4 regions of the Micromonospora sp. NBC_01412 genome follow, and region 2 is predicted to be linked to each of the others. Evidence: riboswitches for the same ligand, from Rfam matches in the RefSeq annotation. Region 2 holds a riboswitch; each other region holds the start of a gene.
The links. Region 2 has a riboswitch for cyclic di-AMP ahead of OG617_RS06165 (coiled-coil domain-containing protein). Riboswitches for the same ligand answer to the same signal wherever they lie in the genome.

Region 1 (7,067 bases), 1.7 Mb from region 2:
CTTTCGGGTCTTCAACAACCACCTCTACACGCACATCGACCCGTCGGTGCAGCAGGACGACCTGACCTCGGCGGTCGAGGTGCCCGACGGCGAGCCGTACGTGCTGCACCCGGGAGAGTTCGTGCTCGCCTCCACGCTGGAGGTGATCTCGCTCGGCGACCAGCTCGCGGGCCGGCTGGAGGGCAAGAGCTCGCTGGGCCGGCTCGGGCTGCTCACCCACTCGACCGCCGGGTTCATCGACCCGGGATTCTCCGGTCACGTCACGCTGGAGCTGTCCAACGTGGCGAACCTGCCGATCACGCTCTGGCCGGGCATGAAGATCGGCCAGCTCTGCATCTTCCGGCTCTCCTCGCCGGCCGAGCACCCGTACGGGTCGAAGGTGTACGGCTCGCGGTACCAGGGCCAGCGCGGCCCGACCCCGAGCCGCTCCTGGCAGAACTGGCACACCTGGCCCACCCGCTGACGGCGCGGGCGTGGTCGAGGGGCCCGTCCCGCAGAACGGGCCCCTCGCCGCTCAGTCGGGGCGGCCGTAGCTGTTGATCTGGCCGTCGTCGACGCGCTTCATCTTGACGGGCTGGCCGGCCTGGGAGGCGTGCACCACCCAGCCGTTGCCGACGTACATGCCGACGTGGTGCAGGTCGGCGTAGTAGAAGACAAGGTCGCCGGGGCGCAGGTCGGCGCGGCTCACCCGGGCGGTCACCGACCGCTGCTGGGCCGCGTTGTGCGGCAGCGACACGCCGGCCTTGGCCCAGGCCGCGAGCATCAGGCCGGAGCAGTCGTACGAGTTGGGACCTTCGGCGCCCCAGACGTAGGGCTTGCCGATCTGGGCGCAGGCGAACTTCACCGCGACCCCCGCGCCGCCGCCCGGGTAGGCAGCCGGGCAGGGGGCGGGCCGCAGCGCGCCGCCACCGCCGTTGCCGTACACCTTGAGCCGCAGCTTCTGGAGCCGGTCGATCTCGGCGTTGATCTGCTTCCGCTTGGCGGCGAGCTGCGCCTCGGTGCGGGCGAGCTGGGTGACCATCTCGTCCAGCGGCTTCTTCTTCGCGTCCAGTTCGTCGCGGAGGTCGATGACCGCCCGGACGTCGCGCTGCTGGCGCTCGGCGAACTGGTCGAGCAGCTCCAACTGCCCCATCATCTGACCGGGCGAGCGGCTGCCGAGCAGCGCGTTCACCGCCGAGAGGTTCTCACTCTTGTACGCCTCGACGGCGAGGCCGCTGACCTTGTCCATCGCCTCGTCGACCCGGCGTTGCAGCGGCCCGATCTGCTTGGCGAGCGCGTCGGCCTGCCGGCGCTTGAGGGCGAGGTCCTGGCGGGTGGCGTTGTGCCGCTCGATGAGCGGTTCGAGCTTGTTCCAGTCCTGGTCGATCTGCCGCTCGATCTCGGCGACCGAGGGGTCGGCGTGGGCCGCGATCGGGGCGCCGGTCAGGACGACGGCGGCGCCGGCCAGGGCGGCGAGGGCGGTGGTGAAGCGTGACCAGCGTGGGCGCGGCGCGGCCGGCATCCGGTCGGCGAGCGCCGACCGGCGTGACGGGCGCCGCGGGGCATGGTGTGCCACCGGGCTCCGTTCTCCTTCTTCCCTGACCGCCTACCAGGTTAGCTGACGGGTTCGGGCGGGAAGGGAGAGCGCCCTACCGCAGCGGCGCTGCGGATTCACCCCGGCGTACCTGGGTCCCCGGCTCGCCCGGAGGCGACTCGGCGGTGTCGGACCGTCACCGCCCGGCTGGGCGGTACAGCTACCGGCCGACGATTGACCAGAGTAGAGACGTCCGTTATCGATCCGCAACCCGCCAGGCCGTGACACGGCATACCACACCACCGTGTGGAAGTTTCCTTCACATCAAAACGCCTGGTGGAAAGCTATTGACGCGGGAGGACGACGGCGGGAGGGTGACCTCATCAACATCCACTCGGGAGGTTCAATGCCCCGTTTTGTCGCGTCGTCGAGCAGGCGGATCCTGCTCGGTGCCGCCGTGGCCGCCACCACGGCCCTCGTGCCCCTCGGTACCGTAGCCACCCCGGCCGCAGCCGGCCAGACCCCCGACCGCCAGCAGCAGTACGCAAACGCCGCCGCCGAGTACGGCGTGCCGGAGAGCGTCCTGCTCGGCGTCTCCTACCTCCAGTCCCGCTGGGACACCAACGCCGGCACCCCCAGCACCAGCGGGGGGTACGGGCCGATGCACCTCACCGACGCCGAATACGTGACCGGCCTGCCCACCGGCACCCACCACGACTCCGGCGACGAGGACCCGCGGGGGGACGACTCCCGCCCGGCCCCCGCCGCCGCCCAGCCGTCTGCCGACGAGGCCCCGACCGCCGAGTCGTTGCAGACCCTGGACACCGCCGCCACCCTCACCGGGGCCGACGAGGCGGCCCTGCGCGCCGACGCGCCGACGAACATCCGGGGCGGGGCGGCGCTGCTCGCGTCGTACCAGCGGCAGATCGGCGCCCCGGTCGGGGCCGGCACCGACCCGGCGGCCTGGTACGGCGCGGTCGCCCGGTACGCCGGCGCGGACGGCGCCGACGCGGCGGCGGCCTTCGCCGACGAGGTCTTCGGCACCATCGCCGGCGGCGAGAGCCGGGTGACCGACGACGGGCAGCGGGTGACCCTCGCCGCCCGCGCGGTGACCCCGCAGAAGTCCTGGCTGGACCGGCTCGGCCTGCGCCTGCCGGAGCGCCCCGACGGCCTGGAGTGCCCGTCGAGCATCTCCTGCGAGTGGATCCCCGCGCCGTACCAGTCGCTCGGCGCCGACCCCGGCGACTACGGCAACCACGACCTCTCCGACCGGCCGAAGCGGCAGAAGGTCGAGTACATCCTCATCCACGACACCGAGGCCAGCTACGCGAGCACCCTCAGGATGGTCCAGGACCCGACCTACGTGAGCTGGCACTACACGCTGCGCTCGGTGGACGGGCACATCGCCCAGCACGTGAAGACCAAGGACGTGGCCTGGCACGCCGGCAACTGGTACATCAACTCCAAGTCGATCGGGCTGGAGCACGAGGGCTTCGCCGCCCAGGGCACCTGGTACACCGAGGCGATGTACCGCACCTCGTCGAAGCTGGTCCGGTACCTCGCGCTGCGGCACGGCGTCCCGCTGGACCGGCAGCACATCATCGGCCACGACAACGTTCCCGGCACCGTCGCGGCGAACGTGCGGGGGATGCACTGGGACCCGGGCCCGTACTGGGACTGGTCGCACTACTTCGACCTGCTGCGCGCGCCGGAGCTCAACACCGGCACCCCGCTGACCGGCATGGTGCGGATCGACCCGGACTTCGCCACCAACCGGCCGGCGTTCACCGGCTGTGTGACGGCAGGCGTGCCGTGCCCCTCGCGCGGCTCCTCGGCGGTGGTGCTGCGCAGCGCGCCGCGCGCCGACGCGCCGCTGGTCAACGACGTCGCCCTGCGCCCCGACGGCTCGCCGGCCACGATGCACATCTCCGACCACGGGGCCCGTGCCTCGTCGGGGCAGACGTACGCCCTGGCCGGCCGCGAGGGCGACTGGACGGCGATCTGGTACCTCGGGCAGAAGGCGTGGTTCCACAACCCGTCCTCCGCGCCCACGGCGGCCTGGACCATCGGCCTGGTGGCCACCCCGAAGGCCGGGAAGGCGACGATCCCGGTGTACGGGCGGGCGTACCCGGAGGAGGCGGCGTACCCGGCCGGCGTGCCGTACCAGCCGATCTCGCCGTTGCAGTACACCCTCTCCGCCGGCCAGCGGTACGCCGTCGGCAACGTGCTGCCCAGCGAGTACTACCGGGCCACCACGTTCGACGGCTCGGCGCCCGGTGACTGGACGGTGATCCGGGGCGAGAAGAAGTACGTGCAGATCCAGTTCGGCCACCGGATCATGTACGTCGACCGCGCCGACGTGAACCTGGTGCCGTCCCCGCTGGGCGCGCCCCGCTGACGGTTTCCTCGGCACGACGAAGGCCCCCGGTCGGGTGGGCGGTTTCTGGGGGTCCTCGCAACACCTGATGGCTTAGGTGGCTGTCAGTAGATCACGCAGACGCTCGGCTGGGTTGTCCCAGCCGAGCGTCTGTCGTGGGCGGCCGTTGAGTTCTTGAGCGACGTGCTCAAGGTCTGCGGGTCCGTGGACCGACAGGTCGGTGCCCTTGGGGAAGTACTGGCGGAGCAGGCCGTTGGTGTTCTCGTTGGATCCGCGCTGCCAGGGCGAGTGCGGGTCGCAGAAGTAGACGGGCACCCCGGTGGCGAGGGTGAACTGCTTGTGGGCAGCCATTTCCGCGCCCTGGTCCCAGGTCAGCGATCCGCGTAGGTGGGCCGGCAGTGTGCCGATGAGATCCACCAGCACGTCGCGGACTTCTTCGGCGGTGTGCCCGCCGGGCAGATGCCCGAGCATCACGTACCGGGTGGCGCGCTCGACCAGCGTCACGATCGCGGACTGGTTGCCCGCGCCCATGATCAGTCGGGTAGCCCCGGCGCATTGCTGCGCCGGGGCCCCCTCAGAACCGTGCTTGCGGCGTTAACCGCACACGGCTCAAGCAAGCCCTGGAGGCTCGCTGACGGGCAGAATGCTTGGCCTTTGGCCTTCGCCGGCTGGCTGCCGTCGGAGGCAGTACGCGTGTATGAGACGGGAATGAATAGCGTCCGGCTTACCGTCGATCGGGGCGACGACATGTTGTCTGACGATCGCCTTCCGGATCGTGCGTGTCCACAGTTCCCATTCGGTTGGGGTCTGCGGCGCGTGCTCGGCGTGTAGCAGAAACCCTCGGCAGAGCGAACATCGACCTTGCTGTTTCTTCAAAAGATACAGCGTGGCTTTGCCCGTTGCTGGAGGTCCTTTGCAGCGCCGATCGGCCCAATACTTGCTGAGAGCAGGATCGTCCGGGGACGCCGTGCCCTTGACCAGTTGGTGCCGGACGATCTTCGTCCAGGAAAACTTGATCAGGTAGGAGCCGCTGTCACGGTCACCAAAAACCCACCTGTCCTGCCTGGCCTGGTTGAACCGGCCGAAGTACCTGTCAACGATCCAGTGCTTCGACTTATTCGGGTGGCTGTGTTTCGCCCACTTGTAAAGCAGAATCCACACATAGTTGTCCAGCGCCGTGAATATCTCGCTCGACACCACCGTCCGGTAATAGGCAGACCAGCCCCGGACGATGGGGTTGATCTTGTAAAGCACCGCCGCCGCGTTAGCTCCTCGCAAAGCTATTATCTCGCCGCGTAGCCTTTCCCGGATCCGTCTCAATGCCGCCTTGCTCGGTCTGATCAGCAGTTTCCCGTGATAGCGGCGGACGTTGAACCCCAGAAAATCGAACCCATCGCCAGCATGGACGATACGAGTTTTGCCCTCGTTGAAGGCTAATCCTCTGGACGTCAGCCATTGCCGTAGCCTTTCCTTGGCCTGGTCGGCCCGCTCATGGCTGTGGCACATCACGACGAAATCGTCTGCGTATCTCACCAGCACCGGACTGTCTGTTACCGCACTGCCGGCATCTCTGCCGGCTGTGAGGTAACGGACCCCGGCGGCATTCTCCATTCCATGCAAAGCCACGTTGAACAGCGTCGGGCTGATCACTCCGCCTTGGGGAGTTCCTTCCCCGGTCGGGGCGAACCGGCCATTATCGATCACACCTGCTTTCAGCCATCGTTCCACTCGATCCCTGGCGGGAAACGCGCCAAGCAATGTCAGCAGGTGCCGGTGATCGATCCGGTCGAAGGCTGCCGTCAGGTCAGCGTCGAGGATCCACACCCGCTGCGGGTTCTTACCGTTGAGCGTGGAATAGATGGCCCCGATCGCGTCGTGACAGCCGCGGCCCGGCCGAAATCCGTAGGACTTCGGCTCAAATCGGGCCTCCCATTCAGGTTCCAACGCGTTCGCTGTCAAGGCTTGTAAGGCCCTGTCGGCGATCACGGGAATGCCGAGACCACGCCGTTTCGTGGTTCCGGGCTTAGGAATGTAGACACGCTTGACGGGACGGGCAGTCCACATGGCGCTGTCGTGCTGCATCCAGTCGGCCAGTTCAGCCTTGGATTCCGGGTGCAGCACGACTTTCCCGTCGACGCCCGCCGTCTTACGGCCAGCGTTGATCTCCGTGACTCGCCGCACGCTGATCAGCGTGTTAGCGCGAGAACGGAGCATCAGTTTCTGCAGATTGCGGACCCGTTTAAGGTCCCCCGCCTGCGACGCCGCGAAAATTCTCTGACGCAGACGACCCACGGCATCTTCAGCCTGGCGCCAAGCGATCGACGACCAGTCGATAACATCGCCCTCCGGTCCGTTCACCACGGCAACATACTCACCACGAGCCAATCGGAGTGAACACTTGCGTCACTGTGACGTCCAACTTGTCCTTCGGTTCCGGTGTCATTGTTCAGTGTTTCTCCACAGGCTCACCAGACCCACGTCAGCACCCTTTCGAGTCCGGGCATCGCCCGTATCCGGCCAGTTATACGGAAGAATCCGATGGAGGATCGGATGACTCCTCCGATTTCCTGTTTCCTTTCGGCTACCGGCATTCGCTTCTTGGGCCTTCCTGTCCCCGCTGAAGAATTGAGCTTTCCTCGCAGTCGGCCGACCGGTCATCGAGACCCGGACTCCAACGGGATTTCCACGTTCCGCACGAGTGAGACACGACCGGGGTGGGTGCCCTCTTTATCCCGAGGCGGCGGTGTCCTTCTGGCTGGAGTGACCTCTACCAGCCAGCGCCTGCCGCTTCTCAACGGCCAGCCCTGTACCCCATTACCGCATTCCGTCGACAGGGCTTGGGATCACGAGACATCATCGAGGGTTCATTTGCATTCACCCGTCCGGTCTTCCCCTTAGCCTGTAGCTCCCGGACGGAACGGAAACCCTTGGGCTTGACTCCTGAGCTTCACACCCCGCCGTTACCAGCAACGCATGTCAGGAGAGGGGACGAGCCAACGGACACAGGACCGGGACTTGCCATCAGTAATAGACGAACCTCCAAGCGGCAAATCCACTCAAACTCGTGCGACTTCGTGTCGCACGGTCGCCTTCCCAGTGGCCGGGCACGGCGCGGTCCTCGGCCTCGGCCGGGCGCTCGCTGATCATGACCATGCCGTCGACGAACCGCGGGGTGCG
Region 2 (7,067 bases):
GGCCACCTCGCCCACAAGGGCGTGGTGGACCCGGTCGGCGGCTACCTCTACATCGCCACCAGCGACACCGGCGGCCCGTACGACGGGGCCAAGGGTGACGTGTGGAAGTTCAACCGGGCCACCGGCGCGTGGACGCGGATCAGCCCGATCCCGTCGTCCAGCACCGACGCGTACTTCGGCTACTCCGGGCTGACCATCGACCGGCAGAAGCCGAACACCCTCATGGTGGCCACCCAGACCTCCTGGTGGCCGGACGCCATCTTCTGGCGCAGCACCGACGGGGGCGCGACCTGGACCCGGATCTGGGACTGGGGCAGCTACCCGAACAAGACCAAGAAGTACACGATGGACGTCAGCTCCGCGCCGTGGCTGACCTTCGGCAGCAACCCGTCCCCGCCGGAGGAGACCCCGAAGCTGGGCTGGATGAACGAGTCGGTGGAGATCGACCCGTTCGACTCCAACCGCTTCCTGTACGGCACCGGCGCGACCATCTACGGCAGCACCGACCTGACCAAGTGGGACACCGGCGGCCAGCTCACCATCAAACCGATGGTCAAGGGGCTGGAGGAGACCGCCGTGCTCGACCTGGTCAGCCCGCCGTCCGGGGCGCCGCTGGTCAGCGCGCTCGGTGACATCGGCGGCTTCCGGCACACCGACCTCGCGGCCGTGCCGCCGATGATGTTCACCCAGCCGAACTTCACCAGCACCACCAGCCTCGACTACGCCGAGACCAACCCGTCGGTGCTGGTGCGGGCCGGCAACTTCACCGACGCGGACCGGCCCAACGACAGCCACGTCGCGTTCTCCACCGACGGCGGGGGGAACTGGTTCCAGGGCGGCGAGCCGTCCGGGATCAACAGCGGCGGCACGGTCGCCGCGTCCGCCGACGGCAGCCAGTTCGTCTGGGCGCCCGGCGACGCCGGTCAGGCCGTGGTCCGCTCGGTCGGCTTCGGCAACTCGTGGACCGCGGCGACCGGCATCCCGGCCAACGCGGTGGTCGAGTCCGACCGGGTCAACAAGAACAAGTTCTACGGCTTCGGCGGCGGCAGATTCTACGTCAGCACCAACGGCGGGGCCAGCTTCGCCGCGTCGGCCGCCGCCGGCCTGCCGAGCACCGGCAACGTGAAGTTCAAGGCGCTGCCCGGCAGGGAGGGCGACATCTGGCTGGCCGGCGAGGGCGGCCTGTGGCACTCCACCGACTCCGGCGCCGCCTTCACCAAGCTCGCCAACGTGTCGTCGGCGGTGAACATCGGCTTCGGCAAGGCGGCCCCCGGGCAGACGTATCCGGCGCTGTTCACCTTCGGCACGGTCGACGGCCAGCACGGCGTGTTCCGGTCCGACAACGCCGGCGCGAGCTGGGTCCGGATCAACGACGACAAGCACCAGTACGGCAACGCGGGCGAGGCGCTGACCGGCGACCCCCGGGTCTACGGCCGGGTCTACCTGGGCACCAACGGCCGGGGCATCCTCGTCGCCGACCGGCTCGGCGGCACGACCAGCCCGTCGCCGACCACGCCCGCGCCGACCACCCCGGCGCCCACCACCCCCGCGCCGACGACGCCCCCGCCCACCACGCCTCCGCCGTCCCCGACCACGCCGGCGCCGGTCGGCGGCTGCACGGCGACGTACAAGGTGACCGGCTCCTGGTCGGGCGGCTTCCAGGGCGAGGTGACCGTCAGGAACAACGGGTCGCCGAGCAGCGCCTGGTCGGTGGCCTGGAACTACGCCGACGGGCAGCGGCTCACCCAGCTCTGGGGCGGTTCGTTCACCCAGACCGGCACCCAGGTCGTGGTGCGGGACGCCGGCTGGAACGGTGCCCTCGGCACCGGCGCCAGCACCACCTTCGGCCTCCTCGGCAGCTTCACCGGGGCGAACTCGGTGCCGGTGCTGAGCTGCACCGCAACCGTCGCCCGCTAGCCAAGGCGCGGTCGGTCGGCGGCGTCCCCGGCGTCCGGGCGGCCCCGCGCGTGGGGGCCGGTCGGGTCTGGTTCTCGGCCGGTTGGTCGGTCGGGTCTGGTTCTCGGCCGGTCGGCCGGTCCGGCGGCGCGGCGGGGAGACCGTCGCGCCGCCGGACCGGGCGGGATCAGCCGTCGAGGCCGACGGGGGAGTCGGGCCGGTCGACGTCGACGAACTCGATGTCGTCGGCGTCCCGGTCGCCCCGGCCGCCGGCGGCCCGGGCGGCCGACCCCGCGGCCCAGCCGACCGCCGCGCCGACCAGCGCGGCGCCGATCAGCAGCGTCCAGGGCAGGGCCGGGCGGCGGCCGGCGAGCGAGTCGAAGGCCCGCAACGCCCGGCGGCGGGCCTCCTCGGCCGCGGAGCCGACCAGGTCACCGGCGTCATCGGCGAGGCCTGAACCGTTGCGGCGGGCCGAGCGGGCGGTGTCCCGGACGCTGTCCCCGGCGGAGCTGACGGCGGAGACCAGGTGCTGCCACGCCTGGTCCGCGATCCGCTCGGGCTTGCTGCGGCGTTCCAGCAGATCGGTTCCGAACATCGTTCTTACCTCCTCGGGGTGCCGAAGCTTGCGGCCACTTCGGACTTTCGGCTAGGGCAGGGCTCGGGCGCCCCGCCCACCGGCGTGGTCCGGCGGTCCGCCCGTCCGCCCACTCGGGCAGTGCCCCGCCGGACCCGGCCGCAAACCCGGCCCGGCCGGTGGCGGCCCAGTCCGGCGGTGGTCAGTCCGGCGGTGATCAGCGGACGGACACCACCGCAGCGCCACGGGCGAAGTCGTCGTCGTCATCATCGTCGTCGTCACCCGCGCCGCCGAAGCCACAGGCCAGCATGAGGGCGAGCAACACGCCGACGCCGGCGAGGCCGGCCAATCTCCGGATCATGAGTGGTCCTTCCGTAGTACGGGTGACGGACGCCACCGAGCGTAGGCGGGGCGGGCAACGGTGGCGGATCGCCCGCCGTGACCTCTCTCACCGGGTCCCGCGAGGCACGCCCGGCACACAATGTGCGCGCGAAGGTCGGGGGTCACCGTTACCCTGGGTCGGCGACATCGGCTTCCGGGCCGATCGTCCGCTGAGCAGGACCTGAAAAGTCCGGATAAGGGCCAGCCGCTGTGCCTTGATCCAGGAATTGCTCATCCCGAGGGGTGGCGACCGAGGCCGTCGGAGGAATACTCTCGGTCGCGGCCCGCGTACTGATGAGGCGCCCGTGAACGGGCGAGTGGAGGTGCTCGCGTGAGCCTGTCGATCGTGAAGTCGGTCCTGTCTGGTGGTGTCATCGAGATCGTCCCGCGTGGCGAAATCGACGTCGACACCGCGTACGAGGTGCGCGAAGCCATCGCAGAGGTGCTCGCCAAGGGGCGTCCCGCCCGCATTGAGCTCAACATGCGCCTCGTCACCTTCATCGACTCCGTCGGAATCAGCGCGATGGTGGCTGGTTTCCAGACCGCCGAGGTCAGCAGCGTGAAGCTGGTCGTCACCGAGCCGAGCCGGTTCGTGCACCGGCAGCTCTGGGTGACCGGGCTGCTCGGCCTGTTCGGCGCCCCGGAGCCCTACTACGCCGGCGCCGGCGCCGCCACTCCCACCCCCGAGGCGCTGCCGGGCGCCTGACGGCCGCCCGCCCCGGGCGTCCCGTCTCCGCCGCCCCTCCGGGGGATACGCCGCCAGGTCGGTGCGCCGGGGCCGGTTCGCCTGGACGGGGCGGTGGTCCTTCCCTCCGGGGGCCGGGTGGGGGACGATCGGGGTGTGCTTCGGCGAGACACCTTCGAGTATTCGGTCCAGGCCCGCTGCCCACGGGCCGAGGCGGTGGCGCTGCTCGGCGACCTGGCCCGGCAGGGTGAGCTGCATCCGCTGATCACGCGGGTGCGCCGGCTGCCGCCCCGGCCGGGCGCCCGGGCCAGTTACGCCATCACCGACCGGCTCGCCGCCGGGCCGCTGCGCTTCCCGGTGACGTACGAGGCGGATGTGCTGGTCGTCACCGACGACGAGATCGTCACGGTGGCCCGGCAGCGGCCGGCCACCACCGTGCGCAACCGCACCCGGCTGCGTGACGAGCCGGGCGGGGTGGTCCGGATCGACGTGGAGATCACTCTCGCCGCCCCGGCGCCGCTGTTCCGGTACGCCTTCCGGCAGGCCCGCTCGGCGCACCTTGGGCTGGCCCGGAGGCTGGGCGAGGTGCTGGACCGCGCCGGGGACGGCCCCGCCCAGCAGGCCTGAGCGGCGCGGCCGGGCCGACCGCAGCCCGGTTCAACAGCTTGTGCGCGTGACGTCCGGTGGCCCCGGGTGGGGCCACCGGACGCGCGGTCAGTACACCGACAGGTGCACGTGGTTGGTGTGGTCGCTGGACGGGTCCCCGTTGCCCCCGCTGTACGACTTCCAGCCGCTGCTGGGCAGCCAGATCTGCTTGAACCAGATCACGTACAGGACGGCGAGGTTGTCGGCGTTGCGGATGTAGTACGCCGCCAGGTTGTTGCCGTAGGTGCGGTCCCCGCCGGAGGCCACCCCGCCGAATCCGCCCTTCTGGGCGGCGAAGTCGCACGCCCGCCCCTTGGGATGCTCGCCGGAGCCGCTGGGCCGGTGGCAGGAGACGTACCGGGTGAAGCCGGCCGCCTTGGCCTGCTGGAGCGCGTGCAGCGTCCGCGGGGTGATGCAGCCGCTGGCCGGGGTCGGGTCGTTCACGCTGCACGACTCCGACGGCCAGGACCCGTCGGAGTTGCGCTTCGCCGGGGTGGCGTTCGCGCTGGAGGTGCCCCGGTTGGACCCGCCGCCGCTGGCGCTGGCCTTCTCGTTGGCCACGGTCAGGGCCTGCTCGGCCTGCTGCTTGCGCTTGGCCATCACGGTGACCTGCTTGCGCTGCTCGCGGATCTCCCCGTCGAGGGCCAGCCGGGTCTTGGCTGCCTGGTCCCGGGTCTCCAGCAGGTCGCGCAGCGCCCGGTCCTCGTTGGTGGCGACCGCGTCCAGCGCGGCGATCCGGTCCAGGAAGCCCGCGGGGCTGGTGCTGTTGAGCAGCGCGGACACCGGGCTGAGTCGTCCCGACTTGTACGCCACGCCGGCGATCTCGTCGACCTTGGCGCCGCGTACGGTCAGCTCTGCCTCGACCGTCTTGAGCTGGCTGCCGAGTTGCTGCTGCCGCTTGACCGAGCGGGCCAGGGCGTTCTTGGCGTCCAGGTAGCCCTTGCTGGCCGCCTCGAGTTGGGCGCGCAGGGCCGGGGTGCCGCCCTCCTCGTCCTGGCCGGGCGCGGCGGCTCGCAGACCGGTGGGCGGGGCCGCGCCGGCCGGGGCCACCGGCCCGAACCCGAGGCCGACGGCGAGCGTCAGCACCAGCATCGCCGCCATCCGGGCGGCGGTCCTTCGTACAGGTGCCACTACTGGCATACGCATGTCCTTCCGTCAGCCGCCGACCGGGTTAGCTGACGGGTTCGGGACGGAAGATCCCTACCGCTCATGCGGATACACCCCACGAACATGGTTCCCCGGCTCGCCAGGAGGCGATTAGGCGGCGGTCACCGCAGGCGCCGGAGGGCGCCGCCCGGCGGAGACCGGATGAGAGCCTACCGGTGCGGATGGGTCCCCCGCTGCGTCCGTGACGGACGGTGCGTGGGCCAATACGCTTAAAACCGGCATGAAGGCACAATACATCACCTGATTGATGGGTGTGGGTATCACCAGCCGGTCGGCCCGCAGGGGCCCGCCGACTCCCCGGGCTCCACCTGCAACGTGGCGTGCTCTATGTGGAAGTCCTCGTGCAGGGCGGTGCGGGCCGCGGCCAGCACCGCGCCCACCTCGGCGTCCGGCGCCATGGTCAGGTGGGCGGAGGCGACCTCCATGCCGGAGGTCAGCGTCCAGACGTGCAGGTCGTGCACCTCGACCACGCCGGGCACCGCCGCCAGGCGGTCGTGCACGGCGGTCACCTGGAGGTGCTCCGGCGCGGCCTGCACCAGGATGCGCACCGCGGCCCGTCCGAGCCGCCAGGTGCGGGGCAGGATGAACACGCCGATCGCGACGGCCACCAGTGGGTCCGCCCACCACCAGTCGGTGACGGCGATCAGCGCCGCGGCGCCGATCACCCCGACCGACCCGAGCAGGTCGCCCAGCACCTCCAGGTACGCCCCACGCAGGTTGATGCTCTCCTTCGCCCCGCTGCGCAGCAGGGCGAACGCGACCACGTTGGCGAGCAGGCCCAGCGTCGCCACCGCGAGCATCGGGCCGACGGTCACCTCGGGCGGCTCGCCGAACCGGCGGACCGCCTCGACGAGGACGTAGACCGCGACGCCGCTGAGCAGGACGGCGTTACCGAGCGCGGCGAGCACCTCCAGCCGGTAGAGCCCGAAGGTGCGCTGGGGGTCGGTGGTGGCCCGCCGGGTGGCGGTGATCGCGGCCAGCGCCATGCCGATGCCGAGCACGTCGGTGAACATGTGCCCGGCGTCGGAGAGCAGCGCCAGCGAGCCGGTGCCGAACGCGGCCACCGCCTCGACGATCATCAGGGTGGCGAGCAGCGCGAAGGCCGCCCAGAGCCGCCCTGAGTGGCGGTCCGCGGCGTTCGCCACCGCGCCGTGGTGGTCATGACCTGCGCCCACGCCAACACCCTCCGTCCCCGATCCGGACTCGGCCAAATGTATGCTCACATCGCTATGTGTGCAAGTGAACGTCCGGTGTCCGACCGGGGACGGGGCGCCGGTCGGTCAGCCGGTCAGCCGGTCGGATCGATCGTGGTCAGCCGCTGGGTGGCCCGGGACAGCGCCACGTACAGCGTCCGCACGCCGGAGCCCGGATCGGCCCGGATCTCGGCCGGTGCGACCAGCACGACCCCGTCGTACTCCATGCCCTTGGCCTGGAGACTGGTCACCACCTGCAGGCGCGGCGCGGCCAGGCCGGCGAGCCAGCCGGCGACCTCGTCCCGGCGCGGTACCGGCGTGATCACCCCGACCGTCCCCTCCACCTCGCCGAGCAGCGCGGCGACCGCCGCGACGGTGGCCCGTTCGAGTTCGGCCGGCGGCACGGTCAGCGCGACCGGCTCCACGCCGGTGGACCGCACCGCGCTGGGCAGCCTGAGGTCCGGGTAGAGCCGGCGGATCTCCGCCGCCGCCACCGCGAAGATCTCCGCCGAGTTGCGGTAGTTGG
Region 3 (7,067 bases), 2.2 Mb from region 2:
GGGGCGGTCTTCGCGCGCCACTGCCGCATCGGGCCCGGGCGCAAGGATTTCTCAACGTATGAAATGCGTATCACGTAACGCTTGACGTGCCTTTAGCTGCGTGTGACGGTGGGGGAGCTGGTCGTGTGGCCGAAGGGTGAGGTGGTGGGGCATGGATCATTTGAGCATGTCGATGGCCGAGGCGGGGTTGGAGCGGGTCGAACCGTTGCCAGCCGCTCGCCCGGGCGATCTCGGCCCGCTCGCTCCGGATCGGGCTCTCGCGGAGTTGCACGCCGGAAACCACCGGTTCGTCACCGGCGTGCCGCGTCACCCGAACCAGGACGCCGGCCACCGGGCGGCCGTCGCCGACGGCCAGCACCCGTTCGCGGTGATCGTCGGCTGCTCCGACTCCCGGCTGGCCGCCGAGATCATCTTCGACCGGGGACTGGGCGACCTCTTCGTGGTCCGCACCGCCGGGCACACCGTCGGCCCCGAGGTGCTGGGCAGCGTGGAGTACGCGGTGACCGTGCTGGGCACCCCGCTGGTGGTGGTGCTCGGCCACGACTCCTGCGGCGCCGTGCAGGCGGCCCGGGCGGCGGCCAGCACCGGAACCCCGCCCGTCGGCCACCTGCGGGCCGTGGTGGATGCCGTGGTGCCCAGCCTGCGCCGGGCCGCCGAGCGCGGGGTCGAGGACATCAACGGGATCGTCGACATCCACATCGCGCAGACCGTCGAGGCGATGCTCGCCAACTCGTCCGTGCTGGCCGCCGAGGTCACCGCCGGGCGGTGCGCGGTGGTCGGGATGTCGTACCGGCTCAGCGCGGGCGAGGCGCGGACGGTGGCCGCGGTGCCCGCCGGCTCCGTCCCGGCCGTCACCGCGGCCCCGGGCGCTCCGGCCCCGGCCGCCTCCGCCCTGGCCGCCCAGGACGCAATCACCCCGTCCCCGGGAGCCGCCCCGCTCCAGGGGGCCGCCCCGACCACCCGGGCGGCCCCGGCCGCCGCCTGAGGCGCTCGTGGGACCGCGACACGACGAGGGCCGCCCCGCAAGGTGTGTGGGACGGCCCTCGATCGCGTGGCGGCGTCGTCAGAGCAGCGACATGTGTACGTGATCTGTGTGGTCGGAGGGTCCGCTGTAGGACTTCCAGCCGGTCGCCGGGAACCAGATCTGCCGGTTCCAGATGACGTAGTAGATGCCGAGCCGGTCGGCGTTGCGGATGAGGAACGCGGCGAGGTTGTTGCCGTACATCCGGGTGTCGTTGTTGTGCCAGGGGGCGAACCCGCTGTTCTGCAGCGACCAGTCGCAGGCCCGGCCCTTGGGGTGCTCCCACGGCCCGCCCGGGCGGTAGCAGCCGACGAACCGGTGGAAACCGGCCTTCTTGGTCTCCTTGTACGCGTGCAGCGTGCGCGACGTGATGCAGCCGGAGGTGGTCGGGTCGTTCTCGCTGCACGACTCGGGGGGCCAGTCGCCATCCGAGCCCCGGCCCGGCGCGATCTTCGCGACCGGGGACGTGGCGTTGACCAGTCCGCCGGTGAAGCCCTTGCCGCCGACCAGTGCGAGGGACTTCTCGGCGTCGTGCTTCTTCTTCGCCATGATCGCGGTCTGCTTCTGCTGCTCGCGGATCTCGGCGTCGACCGCGATCTTGGCCTGTTCCGCCCGCTCCTTGGCGTCGTTGACCTCGCCCAGCTTCCGAGCGTTGATCATATTGAGCTGGTCGAGGGCGGTGGCGCGCTCGACGAACGAGTCCGGGGCGCCGCTTTCCAGCAGCACCGCCATCGGGCCGATCCGCCCGGTCCGGTACGACTGGGCGGCCATCTCGCTGATCTGTGGGGCGAGCGCTTCCAGCTCCTGTTCGGCCAGCTTCACCTCCTGGGCGAGCTGGAGCTGGCGCTTCTTGGACTTGTCGAGCTTCGCCTTGGCCTGGGTGTAGTCCCGGTTGGCGGCCTCGATGACGTCGGTGATCAGCTTGGGCTCGTCGTCCTCCTCGTGCCCCGAGGGTTTGGGGGTGGAGGGCGCGGCCAGCGCCGGGATGGCCGGCCCGGCGAGGATCGCCAGCGCGGCGAACACGGCCGCCACGGGTGCCAGCCAGCGGCGCAGGGGTGCCGTCACAGTGTTCCCTTCCATCGACCGCCGACCGGGTTAGCTGACGGGTTCGGGGCGGAAGTGGCCCCTACCGCTGTCGCGGATTCACCCCAGGTACCTGGGTCCCCGGTTCGCCTCGCGGCGATTGGGCGGCGGCACCGCAGGCGCCGCTGCGCGCCTTCGGCGGTGACCGGCAGCGAGGTTACCCGACAGTCCTCGTGGGGATCTACGTCCGGATGCCGACTAAAAGCGTCATTTTGCAATTGCTTTCGGTAGTCGGTGACGCGGTTCTCACGCGTGCCGCCACTCTCGGTCACGCTGCGGAGTGTCACCATGCGCTGTCCGTGCTCCCTTCTCGGCCGGCCCACCGGGCCGGGGGATCGGTGGGGCGGGCCGGCCCGCCCGGAAACCGGTCGTCGGGCCGCCCACCGCTGAGCGCCTCCAGCGCGAGGTCCCGCTCCGCCGGGTGCCGGCCGGCGCCGGGGGTACGCGAGGCTGGCACGTCCCCGTCGCCGCCCGGCCGGCCGGGTCGGGCCGTGGCGGCCCGGCCCGCCGCGGTGACCATTGCGGCCAGCCCGGTCGTCAGCGGCACGGCGGCGATCAGGCCCAGTGTGGCGACGGCGCTGCGGACGATCTCCTGAGCCATGAACTCGGTGGTCAGGATCTCGGTCACCGGGCGGGAATCGGCGGTGAGCAGGAGCAGCAGCGGCAGCGACGCGCCCGCGTACGCCAGCACGATGGTGTTCACCGTGGACGCGATGTGTGCCCGGCCGACCCGGGTGGCCGCCCGGTAGAGCTGCAACCGGGACAGCCCCGGGTTGGCGTGCGCCAGCTCGGTCACCGTGGCCGCCTGGGTGACCGTGACGTCGTCGAGCACCCCGAGCGAGCCGATGATGATGCCGGCCAGCAGCAGGCCGTGCAGGTCCACGTCGCCCCGGAACATCGACAGGGTGGTGGCGTCCTCGCTGCCGTACCCGGTGAGGTGGGTGGCGGCGGTGGCCAGGGTGCCGAGGACGCCGGTGAGCACCAGGCTGCCCAGGGTGCCGAGGACGGCGACGGAGGTCTGCGCGCTCACCCCGTGAGTGAGATACAACACCACGAACATGATCAACGCCGAGCCGACGATGGCGATCAGCAGCGGTGACCCGCCGGCACCGATCCCGGGCAGCACGAACGTCAGCAGGATGGCGAAGGTGGCGGCCAGGCCGGCCAGGGCGGCCAGCCCTCGCCAACGGCCGAACGCGACGATCGCCAGCGCGAACACCACCGCCAGCCACACCAGCGGGGTGCCGCGCTGGTGCTCGGCGATGTTGTAGGCGCTCGCCGACGGGTCGGCCGGGTCGGTCAGCTCGACCAGGACGATCCGGTCGTCGACCGCGACGGTGGGCGCGCCGGGACCGGTCGGGACCGGCGTCTCGACCTGCTGCCCCGCGTCCGGCCCCTGCTCCACCCGTACGGTGACCGTGCCGCACGGGCCGTCCTGCGCGCCCGGCCCGCCCGAGCTGTCCTCCGGCGTCTCCGGCTGCGGCGGGCACGCCTCGGTGACCACCCGGGTCACCGTGCCGTGGTACCGGGGCACCGCCGCGCTGCCGTCGCCCCGCGGGCCCCCGTCGCGGGGCCAGAGGACGATCGCCGCGATCACGGTGATCACGAAGAGCGGCACCACGGTCGCGACGAGGACCCGCCGCACCCCGGGTGGGGTGGGCGGGGCCGGTCGGGTGTGGTCGGCGCCCATCGACGGTCTCCAAACGGTGTCAGCGCGGGGTGCGGCCCGGTGTACCGGGCGGTTCAGCGTTCCCGTCGTCCGGCCCGGCCCGGCCCGTCCGGCCGGACTTTGGCGGGGACGGTGCCCGCGCCGTCACGCATGGAGAACACGGGGTGGGACGGCGCGGCGGCCCGGCACCGGCCGCCGGGTCGGCGCCACCCGGCGGGGTGCGCGGGGCGGGCGATGCGGAATCCGGACAACCATCGCCCGGAATGGTAGCCATCCCCACCTGGGAACGCCGATCGCGCGTCGGCCTGCCCGCCGGAACATGCCCCCGACTGGCCTCCGGGTCGATCGTCCCGCCCTGGGTGCGGGGGCAGGTCACCGCGCCGGCCGGGACCGGTGGGCGGCGGTGCGGCCGCCCGTGGCGTGTTCGGCCCGGGCGTCCCGCCGGACCGGCTAGCGTGGACCGGGTGCGGATGGCGACGGTGCTGACTGCCGGGCGGTGGGCCCGGCTCGCGCTGCTGGTCTGCACCCTGGTCGGGCTGGCCGCGATGCACACCCTCGGCCACGGCGCCCACGGCGGCGGGGACCACGGCGGTCACGACCGGGCCGGGCCTCCCGACGCGCACCTGGCAGCCTCCTCCCACGCCGCCGCGACGGGCGACGCTTCCGCCATGACCGACGTGGTCGGCGCTGCCTTCCCCATGGTCGACGCGGCCGTTCCTGTGGCCGCCGTGGTCGGCGCTGCCCTCCCCGTGGCCGCCTTGACCGGCGTGGCCGTTCCTGTGGCCGGCGTGGTCGGCGCGGCCTCTTCCGTGGCCGAGGTGGGGGAAGGCGCCGTGCTCCGGGTCGGCGTGACGCGGGTGGGCGCGGTGCGGGTGTTGCCCGAGGGCTGTCCGATGGCGGGGTGCTCGTCCACGCGGCTGCTGCCCGCCGGCGATCCAGGTGCCGGGCCGCCCGGCTGGAGCATCTGTCTGGCTGTGCTCGGGGCGCTCGCGTTGGCGCTGTTCGTGGCCGTGCTCCTGCTCAGCGGGGTGCGGGCGGTCGGCCCGTCCGCCCGTCGGCTGGGCGGGCCGCCCGCCGGTCCGCGTGCCCCACCGCCCCGGCCGATCGGCCTGCGGCTGGCCGAGACCTCGGTGTCGCGCACGTAGGACGCCCCGACGCGGGCGCCCGGCCTCTGCTGCCGGCGACCCGTGTCCCCGTCCTGCCCGCGTACGCACTCGACACCGAAGGATCCAGACCGTGACCACTCGTACCATCGCGCGCCGCGTCGCACTGGCCGGCGGGGCGCTCGCCGCCGCCCTGGCCCTGACCGCCTGCGGCTCCGCCGACCACGCCTCCTCCGGCCACGACACGCAGCCCGCCGCGACCGGCGGCGCACCGGCCAGCGGATCGGCCACGTTCGGCGACGCCGACGTGATGTTCGCCCAGATGATGATCCCGCACCACCGGCAGGCGGTGGAGATGGCCGAGCTGGCCGACACCCGGGCCGCCGACGCCGAGGTCAAGCACCTCGCCGTTGAGATCAAGGGTGCCCAGGGGCCGGAGATCGCGACCATGACCGGCTGGCTCGCCGGGTGGGGCCGCCCCGTCCCGTCGGACGGTCCCGGGCACGACATGCCGGGGATGGACCACGGCATGCCCGGGATGATGTCCGCCGCAGACCTGACCAGGCTGGCGGGCGCGACCGGCGCCGAGTTCGACCGGCAGTTCCTGACCATGATGATCGCCCACCACGAGGGTGCGATCACCATGGCGAAGGAGGAACTGGCGAAGGGCACGAACGCCGACGCCAAGGTGATGGCCCAGCGGATCGTCACCGCCCAGCAGGGCGAGATCGACGCCATGAACAAGATCCTCGCCCGGCTCTGACGTCGGCGGTCTTGTAGGTGGGGGACGGGTCTCTACGGCCCGTCCCCCGGCCAGGCCGGCGGGCGCGGTCAGCCGCGCTTCATGAGGCGGCCGACGGCGGCCATCATCTCGGTGGCCATCTCGTCGGCCCGGCCCTCGGCCGCGCCCTCGTGCATGCAGTGCCGGGCGTGCCCGTCGAGCAGGCCGAGGGCGACCTTGTCGAGGGCGGCCTGGATCGCGGAGATCTGGGTGAGCACGTCGATGCAGTAGCGGTCCTCGTCGACCATCTTTTCGATGCCGCGGACCTGGCCTTCCACACGGCGGAGCCGTGCGAGCAACTGGTCCTTGCTGGCGGTGTACCCCCGGGTCGGGGCGGGCGTCGGTGCGGTCATGCACCGAGAATAGCCTACCCCTAGGGGGTATGCTACGGTCATTGCGACGGGGATACCCCCCATGGGTATCTGATGCCGGAGACGGCTGTGGTCCGCCTCACGATTACCCCCCGGGGGTAGCGTGGGTGGGAGAGGAGAATTGCGATGGTCACCACGACGTACCAGGTGCAGGGGATGACCTGCGGGCACTGCGCCAGCTCGGTCAGCGCCGAGGTCGGCGGGATCGAGGGCGTCAGCGACGTCCAGGTGGAACTGGCCTCCGGCCGGGTCACCGTCACCAGCGAGGGCCCGTTGGACACCGACACCGTGCGCGCCGCCGTCGACGAGGCCGGTTACGACCTCGTCGGCGCGTGACGCCGCCCGCACAGAACCGAGGTACCCGATGAACACGGCGACGAAGCTGAGCGGTTTCGCCCTCGGGCTCGCGGCGGTGTTCGGCGCGGCGTACGGGGTCGGCCGGGTGGCCGGCCCCGTCGCCCCGGCCGCCGAGACCCGCCACGATGCCGGTGACCCCGACCACAGCAGCGCCGCGCAGCCCTCCGGCGGCGCGCACTCCTCCACCGACGATCCCGCGCCCCACCTGCCCGGCGGGCTGCTCGTCTCCGACCGGGGCTACACCCTCGCCCCGGTGGCCGCGCCGGCCGGCGAGTTCGCCTTCCGGATCACCGGCCCCGACAATGCCCCCGTCACCCGTTACGACGTCGCGCACGACAAGCGGATGCACCTGATCGTCGCGCGGCGGGACCTCTCCGGGTTCCGGCACGTCCACCCGGAGCTGGCTTCGGACGGCACCTGGCGGGTCGCTTCCCCGCTCGGCGGCCCGGGCGTCTGGCGCGCGTTCGCGGACTTCACCCCCACCGGCGGCCCGGCGCTGACCCTCGGCGTCGACGTCACCGTGCCCGGCCCGGTCGACACCCGGCCGCTGCCCGCGCCGGCGACCAGCGCCACGGCCGACGGCTACACCGTCGCCCTGGCCGGCTCGCCGCAGCCGGGCCGCGCCACCGAGCTGACCCTGACCGTGAGCCGGGACGGCACGCCGGTCACCGACCTGCAGCCC
Region 4 (7,067 bases), 4.0 Mb from region 2:
ATCACCGACATCCCGGTCCGCTCCACCCTGCGCCGGGGCCAGACCCCGCAGGCGTTCCGCTCGGGCACCATCCGGGAGGCGTACCGGATCGCCGGGGGTGACGCGAACTTCGCCGCCACCGACGACTGCGGCGTGGTGCTGCGCTACCTGCCCGGCACCCCGATCAAGGTGATCGACGGCTCGGACGAGAACATCAAGGTCACCCACCCGGTCGACGTGCACCTCGCGGACAAGCTCTTCCAGCTCGCCGCCGCGCAGGCCCCCCGGCTGACCGACCACCGCAGCTACACCGAGGAGCTGACCGGCCGGACCATCGTCGTCTTCGGCGGCAGCTACGGCATCGGCCACGAGCTGACCGAGCTGGCCCGCCGCTACGGCGCGCAGGTCTTCCCGTTCAGCCGCTCCACCACCGGCACCCACGTCGAGCGGGCCGCCGACGTCGAGGCAGCGCTGAAGACCGCCTTCGAGGCCACCGGCCGCATCGACCACGTGGTGGTCACCGCCGGCATCCTGGAGAAGGGCGAACTGGCGGAGATGGACCAGGAGACCATGGACCGGGTCCTGCAGGTCAACTTCGTCGGCCCGGTCACCATCGCCCGGCAGTCCCTGCCATACCTGCAGCAGACCAAGGGTCAGCTCCTGCTGTACACCTCCAGCTCGTACACCCGGGGCCGGGCCCGCTACGCGCTCTACTCGGCCACCAAGGCCGCGCTGGTCAACCTGACCCAGGCGCTGTCTGACGAGTGGGCCGAGTTCGGCGTACGGGTCAACTGCATCAACCCGGAGCGCACCGCCACCCCGATGCGCACCAAGGCGTTCGGCGAGGAGCCGGAGCACACCCTGCTCGCCGCGGAGACCGTCGCCCAGTCCTCGCTGGACGTGCTGGTCTCCGAGCTGACCGGGCAGGTCATCGACGTCCGGCGGGCGCCGGGCGAGGGGGCCACCGCGAGCGTTCCCGCCCAGGGCGGCCCGGCGGCGACCCCGGCCACGGCCGGCTGAGCGACGACGGCCACCGCGGTACGGCGGGAGAAGCGGAAGCGACATGCGTGGTGACCTGGTCAGGAAGCTGACCGCCCGGGTGGCGACCACCGGCCTGGCGGTGCTGGCGTTCCTCTTCCTCGCGCTGACCGGGGCGACCGGCTGGGGGCTGGCGCTCGCGGTGGCGGCCCTGGCCGCCGCCGGCTGGGAGCGCCGGGTCCGGCCGGCCGCCGACAGCACCGCCGAGTCGGTGCTGCTCGCGGCCGGCATCCTGGTCGGGTACGCCCGCCGGCTCGACGCCGGCTTCGACCCGGCGCTGGCCGCCACGGCCCTGGTGCTGCTGGGGCTGGTGCTGCTGGTGGGTCCGCTGCGGCAGGCCGGGGACCTGGAGATCCGGGCCGCCAACCTCCCGGCCCGGTCGTGGGCCCCGCTGGTCGCCGGCCGGCTGGGCGACGCCCTGCTGGTGCTGCTCGCCGCGGTGGCGCTGGCCGCCGCGCTGGTGCTGCCGCCGTTCGTCGCCCTGCTGCTGGCGCTGGGCGTCGGCGCGGGCGCCGGGGCGGTGGCCCTGGACCTGGCCCGCCGGCGGTTCCGGCCGGGGACCGGGGGCGGGGCGGTGACCCGGGCGCTGCGGGCGCACCGGCCGGAGTTCCTGCTGCACTTCTCCGCCCCGCCGGGGTCGGAGTACCAGGTCACCATGTGGCTGCCCTACCTGGAGCGGATCGGCCGGCCGTTCCTCGTGATGGTGCGGGAGCCGGAGTTCCTCGCCCCGATCGCCGCGGCCACCACGGCCCCGGTGGTGTACTGCCCCACCCTTAAGGCGATGGACGAGGCGCTGGTGCCGAGCCTCAAGGTGGCGTTCTACGTCAACCACGGGGCGAAGAACAGCCACTGCATCCGGTTCACCCAGCTCACCCACGTGCAGATCCACCACGGCGACAGCGACAAGGCGCCCAGCGCCAACCCGGTCTCGGCGATCTTCGACCGGATCTTCGTGGCCGGCCCGGCCGCGATCGACCGGTACGCCCGCGCCGGGGTGGACATCCCGGCGGAGAAGTTCGTCGTGGTCGGCCGGCCGCAGGTCGAGTCGATCGAGGTACGCCGGGAGCAGACCCCCGGCCTGGCCAACCCGACGGTGCTCTACACCCCGACCTGGACCGGGCACCACGCCGACGCGAACTACTGCTCCCTGCCGGTGGGCGAGACCATCGTCCGGGGGTTGCTGGCCCGGGGCGCGACGGTGATCCTGCGCGCCCACCCGTACACCGGGCAGAACCCGGCGTCGGCGCGGCAGCTCGCCCGGCTCACGGAGCTGCTCACCGCGGACCGGGCCCGCACCGGCCGGCAGCACGTCTGGGGCGCCGCGGCCAGCCGGGAGATGTCCCTGGTCGACTGCGTGAACCGCTCCGACGCGCTGCTCTCGGACGTCTCCGGGGTGATCTCCGACTACCTCTACTCCGGCAAGCCGTACGCGGTCACGGACATGGGTGGCGACGGCGACCGGTTCGTCGAGCTGTTCCCCCTGGCCGGCTCCGGCTACGTGCTGCGGCGCGACGCGGCCAACCTCGACGAGGTGCTCGGCCACCTGCTCGACACCGACCCGCAGGCAACGGCCCGCTGGGCCACCCGCTCCCGCTACCTGGGCGACTTCCCCACCCAGCAGTACGCCGAGGCATTCCTGACGGCAGCCCGCCACGAACTGACCCCAACCTGGACCCCACCCACCCCCCGCCCAACCACCCCTCTTCCCTCTCACCCCCACCCCCACCCCCGACCCCCGCGTTGATCAAGAAGTTTGCGTCAGGGTTGGGCGCAGAGCCGACGGAAACCTCTTGATCAACGGGACCGTGTCCCGTCAGAGGTGGGGGGTCAGGAGGGATAGGACGGCGGCGGGGTTTTCGACGTGTGCGTTGTGGCCGAGGCCGGGCAGGGTGGCCGTCGGGACGGCCAGTTCCCCGAGTTGGGCGTCGGTGACCATGGGGTCGTGCTCGCCCCGGGCCAGGAGGACCGGGACGTCGACGGCGGCCAGCAGGGCGGGCAGATCCGGTGCGCCGACCCCGAAGACCGCGGGGTCCATGGCCAGCCGCCACCGGCCGCCCTCCCGGCGCAGCCCGGCGTCCACCACGGGATCGTCCGGGGCGACCAGCCCGGCCAGGCCGGACACCCGCAGGTAGCGGCGGGCCGCCTCGTCCCGGGAGGCCAACCAGGTCACGGGGCGGGCGGCCAGCTCGCGGGCCCGGTCCAGCTCGGTGGCCGACCAGGCGACCTTGATCCCGAGACCGACCACCGCGTCGACAGGCAGCCCTCGGCCGCGCGCGGCCAGCGCGAGGCCGACCACCCCGCCAAGCGAGTGCCCGAGCACCACGAGCCGGTCGCCGGGGCGCAGCCCCTCGGCCACCCGGTCGGCGAGCCCGGCGAAGGTGTAGACCGACGGCGCCGGCGACCAGCCGTGGCCGGCCAGGTCGGGCGCCAGCCACCGGCCAGGCCAGCGGCTCTCCAGCAGCGGCGCGCAGGGCAGCCACACCTCCCCCGTGCCGCCCATGCCGTGCAGCAGCAGAGCCACGCGCCGGGTACCCGTGTCGTCGGTCACGCAGCGCAGTGTCGCACCGCGCGGCCCGCCGGGCGAGAGGCCGGACCGGGACACGACACGGACCGGGGCGGGACACGACACGGACCCGGGCGGGACACGACACGGACCCGGGCGGACCGGGTCGGGGCACGGGCGGGGCGGGGTCGGACCGGGGCGGGCGACGGGCGGCCCGGCCGGGGTGAGACGGCACCGGCCCCGGCTCACAGGGTGAGCCGGGGCCGGTGGGGGGAGGGCGATCAGGCCGAGTAGCCCCTGGTCGCCGCCCAGTGCGCCAGGGCGGTGGTGCTGATCCAGTACGCCGGGACGGCCGGGTTCGCCGAGTCGGCGATCCGTACGGTGCTGCCGTTGTTGCGGTAGCCGACGACGGCGATGTAGTGGCCGCCGGGGAAGGAGTGCCAGCCGCCGTCGACGTCGGTGGCGTCGCCGGCGATGTTCACCACGACGCCGCGCCCGGCGCCGACCGCCGTCACCACGTCGGCCTGGAGCCGGTCGATCTGGGCCCGGGTGGCGGCGCCGCCCGGGATCATCCGGGTCCGGTACGGGTCGCCCTTGACCATCTCGTTGAGCACCCGGGTGGTGTCCTCGGCCGAGTTGGTGCCCATCTCGGTGGTGCCGAGGCGGCTGGCCAGCCCGTCCTGGTTGCTCCCGACGCCGGTGGCGGAGAGCGCGTTGCGAACCGCCGCGGGGCCGCAGTAGAAGTAGGTGGTCTGCGCCTGGTAGTCGTAGTCGAGGGACTTCGACGACGGCGGCTTCGGGGCGGCCGCCTTCGCCGTGGTCTGCTTCGGGGCCGCCTTGGTGGTCAGGTCGGGGTTCGGCGCGGCCGTGGTGGCGCTCGGCGACGGCGAGGCGCTGGGCGACGCGGTCGCGCCGACCCGGGCCTGGGCGCGGCTGGCCACGCCGTCGAGGCGGGGTGCGATCTCGGCCACGGCGGCGTTGGTGGTCTGCCGCGGGGCGGGGGTGTCGTCGGCGCCGGCCAGCAGCACACCGGTGCCGGAGGCCAGCAGGAGCGCCGCGGCCGAGCCGGCGACGACCTGGTACGGGCGCTCGGTGGCGAGACGTCGCAACTGCCGCTTGAGGTGGTCGTTCACGTGTTCCTCCACGGGGGTGGGGCGGAGAGCGGGGCACCCGGGCATGCGTCGTCGCACGGCGGCGCGGACGAGACGTCCACGGCCGGTGGGGACCGCTCTGGGAAGACGCCCGGTCAGCCGGGCGTACGGGCGGGTGCGCGGGTCAGCTCGTCAGCCCAGGGGCGACGGACGCGGGCACCATGGCGCCGCAGTGGAGGAACAACCGAGGGATGGGGTCGCGCTGCACGAGGATGGCACTCCTTCCGACACCGCCTACCGGGTTAGCTGACGGATTCGGGCGGGAAGATCGCCCTACCGCAGGCCGTGGCCCGCGGATTCACCCCACACTGCATTGGGTCCCCGGTTCGTGATGGTCACGATTGAGCGGGTCGGCGCGGCGTCGCCTCTTGCGATCGGGTACCGCACCGGACGGGCCGACATTACTGGCCGGTCGAAGCCCTGCCAACCCCCTCCCACCTGCCTAAACCCTCTCCGATCAACTTTCTTGCGGCACATTGGGAACTGACGTGACTCAATGGGATTACGGGCCTTCGGGGTGCCGCAGGGCGACAACCGGACGATTGGTCGTGATCGTCGGTGAGTTGTGTCGGCCGATCCACCCCGATGGGTCGACTGCCCGTTTACCCGAGCGACGTGACCGGCATCACCCAAGAAATCCGGGGCCGGCCACCGCGACGCCCGGATCGGGTCAGCTACCGCCCGGATCGGGTCAGCCGGCCCGGGCCGGACGCCAGCGGGCGGCGGGGACGATGCGGCCGGCCGCCGCCGTCGCTGCCCGGGGCGTGGGCGACCGGACGGGGCGGGCCCGCTCCGCAGCGGCGTACGCCTCGACGGCCAGCGTCCGGGCGGCCTCGGCGGCCAGCTCGGCGTCGCGCCAGGCCGCCCGCTCCCGGGCCACCGCCGCCCGGTGGCCGGCCTGCCTCCCGTCCCGCACCGCCCGGGCCAGCACGACCTCCTGCTGGGCCGGGTGCAGCCGGGGGTTCCAGCCGCCCCGGTGCGCGAAGACGTCGCAGAGCTGCCGGATGGACAGCTCGCCGCGCAGGTGGGCGGCCGTCGCGGCGTGGTGCAGCCAACGCTCCCGGGCGGCGTACTCGGCGGGGGTTCGGGGGGTGCGCGGCGCAGGCAGGGCCCCCGCGCCGGAGAAGCGCCGCGCGGCGGCCTCCGCCTCGTCGTACGCCTGCCAGGCCCGATCGAGGGCGTCCTGGGCGGCCAGCCACGCTTCGCGCCGCCGGCGGGCGGTCCGGGCGGCGCCGACGGCGGCCACCCCCACCTCCTCGGCGTACCGGCGCAGGTCGGTGGCCTCCTCGATGACCGGGTCGACGGCGGGCGGGGCGGGGTCGACCGCCGGCCGGTCCCGCTGCGGGCGGGCGACCAGGGCGGTGAGCACCCCGAGCGCCACCACGAGCAGCACCGACCAGATGGCGGCGGCCAGCGGCACCTCGACGAGGAACTGGTAGAGAACGATGTCCATGGTCGGCACCTCACGGAGGGTGGATGCGGGAAGCGGGCTCCGCGCGCCACCGGGTGGGGCGCGGGGCGCCACCGGGCCGGGCGGACGGGTGCGGTGGTGAGGTTTCGCGAGAGGGCGGTGTCGCGGGCGGGTCAGCCGCGCGGCGGCGCGCGCGACCCGGCGGTCGCCGGGGCGGGGCCGACGGGCATCCGGGGCGCCGGGGCCGGGTCGACCACGGACCGGCCCGCCGGGCCGGGCGGGACCGCGGCGGGGTGCGCGGGGGCGGCCGGGGTGTCGGCGGCGGCCCGGCCGGGGCCGGCCGCGCGCACCCCGGCGGCCGGGGCGGGGCCGTGGTCGGACGCCCCGATGGCGGGCGTGCTGCCGACCAGGGACCAGGCCGGCACGGGGTCGTGGTCGGGAGCCCCGACCACGGGCAGGCTGCCGGCCAGCGACCAGGCCGGGGCTTGGCCGCCCGCGTCGGCGGGCGGCGCCGGGTCGAACGACAGCGATCCGGCGCCCAGCGAGAAGGCGACCGCGACGGCCAGGCTGGTGAGCATCCGGGCGGTCCAGCGCGCGACCCACCACAGGGGGCAAGTCGGCGCGACGGGAAGCACCCGCTCACGCTACCGAAGCCGGCCGCGGGGCGCACCGCTGGCGGGGCGTGTCGCGACGTCCCGATCGTCCGGTTCTTCCCCGGCCCGCCGGCCCACCCGCCCACCCGTCGCGGGCGCGTTGGCGGCACCCCGGCGGGCGGCGCGGGAGCGGGGCCGGTCAGCGCCGCTCGGGGACGGCGACGTACTCGCGGGGGCGCTCCGTCGTGGGGGCGGCCGTCGTGGGGGCGGCCGTCGTGGGGGCGGCCGTCGTCGCCGGTCCGGGCGGTTCCGGCGGGTCGCCGGGGGCCGTCCCGCCGCCGGGAGCCGGCGGGCGGGGTCGGCGGGGCGGCCCGAGCCGGCGGGTCAGCGGC

Region 1: it holds a riboswitch for cyclic di-AMP, as region 2 does, so the genes downstream of both, OG617_RS14375 (NlpC/P60 family protein) here and OG617_RS06165 (coiled-coil domain-containing protein) in region 2, are expected to answer to the same signal.
Region 3: it holds a riboswitch for cyclic di-AMP, as region 2 does, so the genes downstream of both, OG617_RS16890 (coiled-coil domain-containing protein) here and OG617_RS06165 (coiled-coil domain-containing protein) in region 2, are expected to answer to the same signal.
Region 4: it holds a riboswitch for cyclic di-AMP, as region 2 does, so the genes downstream of both, OG617_RS24130 (C39 family peptidase) here and OG617_RS06165 (coiled-coil domain-containing protein) in region 2, are expected to answer to the same signal.

Annotation. Positions count from the first base shown of each region.
Region 1 covers NZ_CP109528.1:3,141,156-3,148,222, reverse strand. The annotation lists gene dcd (dCTP deaminase) at 1-463, shown strand, start outside; gene OG617_RS14375 (NlpC/P60 family protein) at 515-1,555, opposite strand; cyclic di-AMP (ydaO/yuaA leader) riboswitch at 1,568-1,708, opposite strand; gene OG617_RS14370 (N-acetylmuramoyl-L-alanine amidase) at 1,920-3,911, shown strand; partial or broken gene OG617_RS14365 (IS30 family transposase) at 3,984-4,427, opposite strand; gene ltrA (group II intron reverse transcriptase/maturase) at 4,500-6,248, opposite strand; partial or broken gene OG617_RS14355 (IS30 family transposase) at 6,975-7,067, opposite strand, start outside.
Region 2 covers NZ_CP109528.1:1,422,220-1,429,286, reverse strand. The annotation lists gene OG617_RS06190 (cellulose binding domain-containing protein) at 1-1,917, shown strand, start outside; gene OG617_RS06185 (hypothetical protein) at 2,084-2,491, opposite strand; gene OG617_RS06180 (hypothetical protein) at 2,688-2,831, opposite strand; gene OG617_RS06175 (STAS domain-containing protein) at 3,183-3,557, shown strand; gene OG617_RS06170 (SRPBCC family protein) at 3,693-4,163, shown strand; gene OG617_RS06165 (coiled-coil domain-containing protein) at 4,251-5,321, opposite strand; cyclic di-AMP (ydaO/yuaA leader) riboswitch at 5,326-5,455, opposite strand; gene OG617_RS06160 (cation diffusion facilitator family transporter) at 5,609-6,523, opposite strand; gene OG617_RS06155 (HelD family protein) at 6,637-7,067, opposite strand, start outside.
Region 3 covers NZ_CP109528.1:3,656,549-3,663,615, forward strand. The annotation lists gene OG617_RS16885 (carbonic anhydrase) at 173-985, shown strand; gene OG617_RS16890 (coiled-coil domain-containing protein) at 1,064-2,086, opposite strand; cyclic di-AMP (ydaO/yuaA leader) riboswitch at 2,090-2,221, opposite strand; gene OG617_RS16895 (YibE/F family protein) at 2,388-3,794, opposite strand; gene OG617_RS16900 (hypothetical protein) at 4,238-4,918, shown strand; gene OG617_RS16905 (DUF305 domain-containing protein) at 5,010-5,639, shown strand; gene OG617_RS16910 (metal-sensitive transcriptional regulator) at 5,708-6,010, opposite strand; gene OG617_RS16915 (heavy-metal-associated domain-containing protein) at 6,155-6,364, shown strand; gene OG617_RS16920 (hypothetical protein) at 6,393-7,067, shown strand, end outside.
Region 4 covers NZ_CP109528.1:5,454,939-5,462,005, reverse strand. The annotation lists gene OG617_RS24145 (D-ribitol-5-phosphate cytidylyltransferase) at 1-999, shown strand, start outside; gene OG617_RS24140 (CDP-glycerol glycerophosphotransferase family protein) at 1,043-2,761, shown strand; gene OG617_RS24135 (alpha/beta fold hydrolase) at 2,831-3,565, opposite strand; gene OG617_RS24130 (C39 family peptidase) at 3,802-4,698, opposite strand; cyclic di-AMP (ydaO/yuaA leader) riboswitch at 4,888-5,029, opposite strand; gene OG617_RS24125 (hypothetical protein) at 5,363-6,124, opposite strand; gene OG617_RS24120 (hypothetical protein) at 6,256-6,717, opposite strand; gene OG617_RS24115 (acyltransferase family protein) at 6,875-7,067, opposite strand, start outside.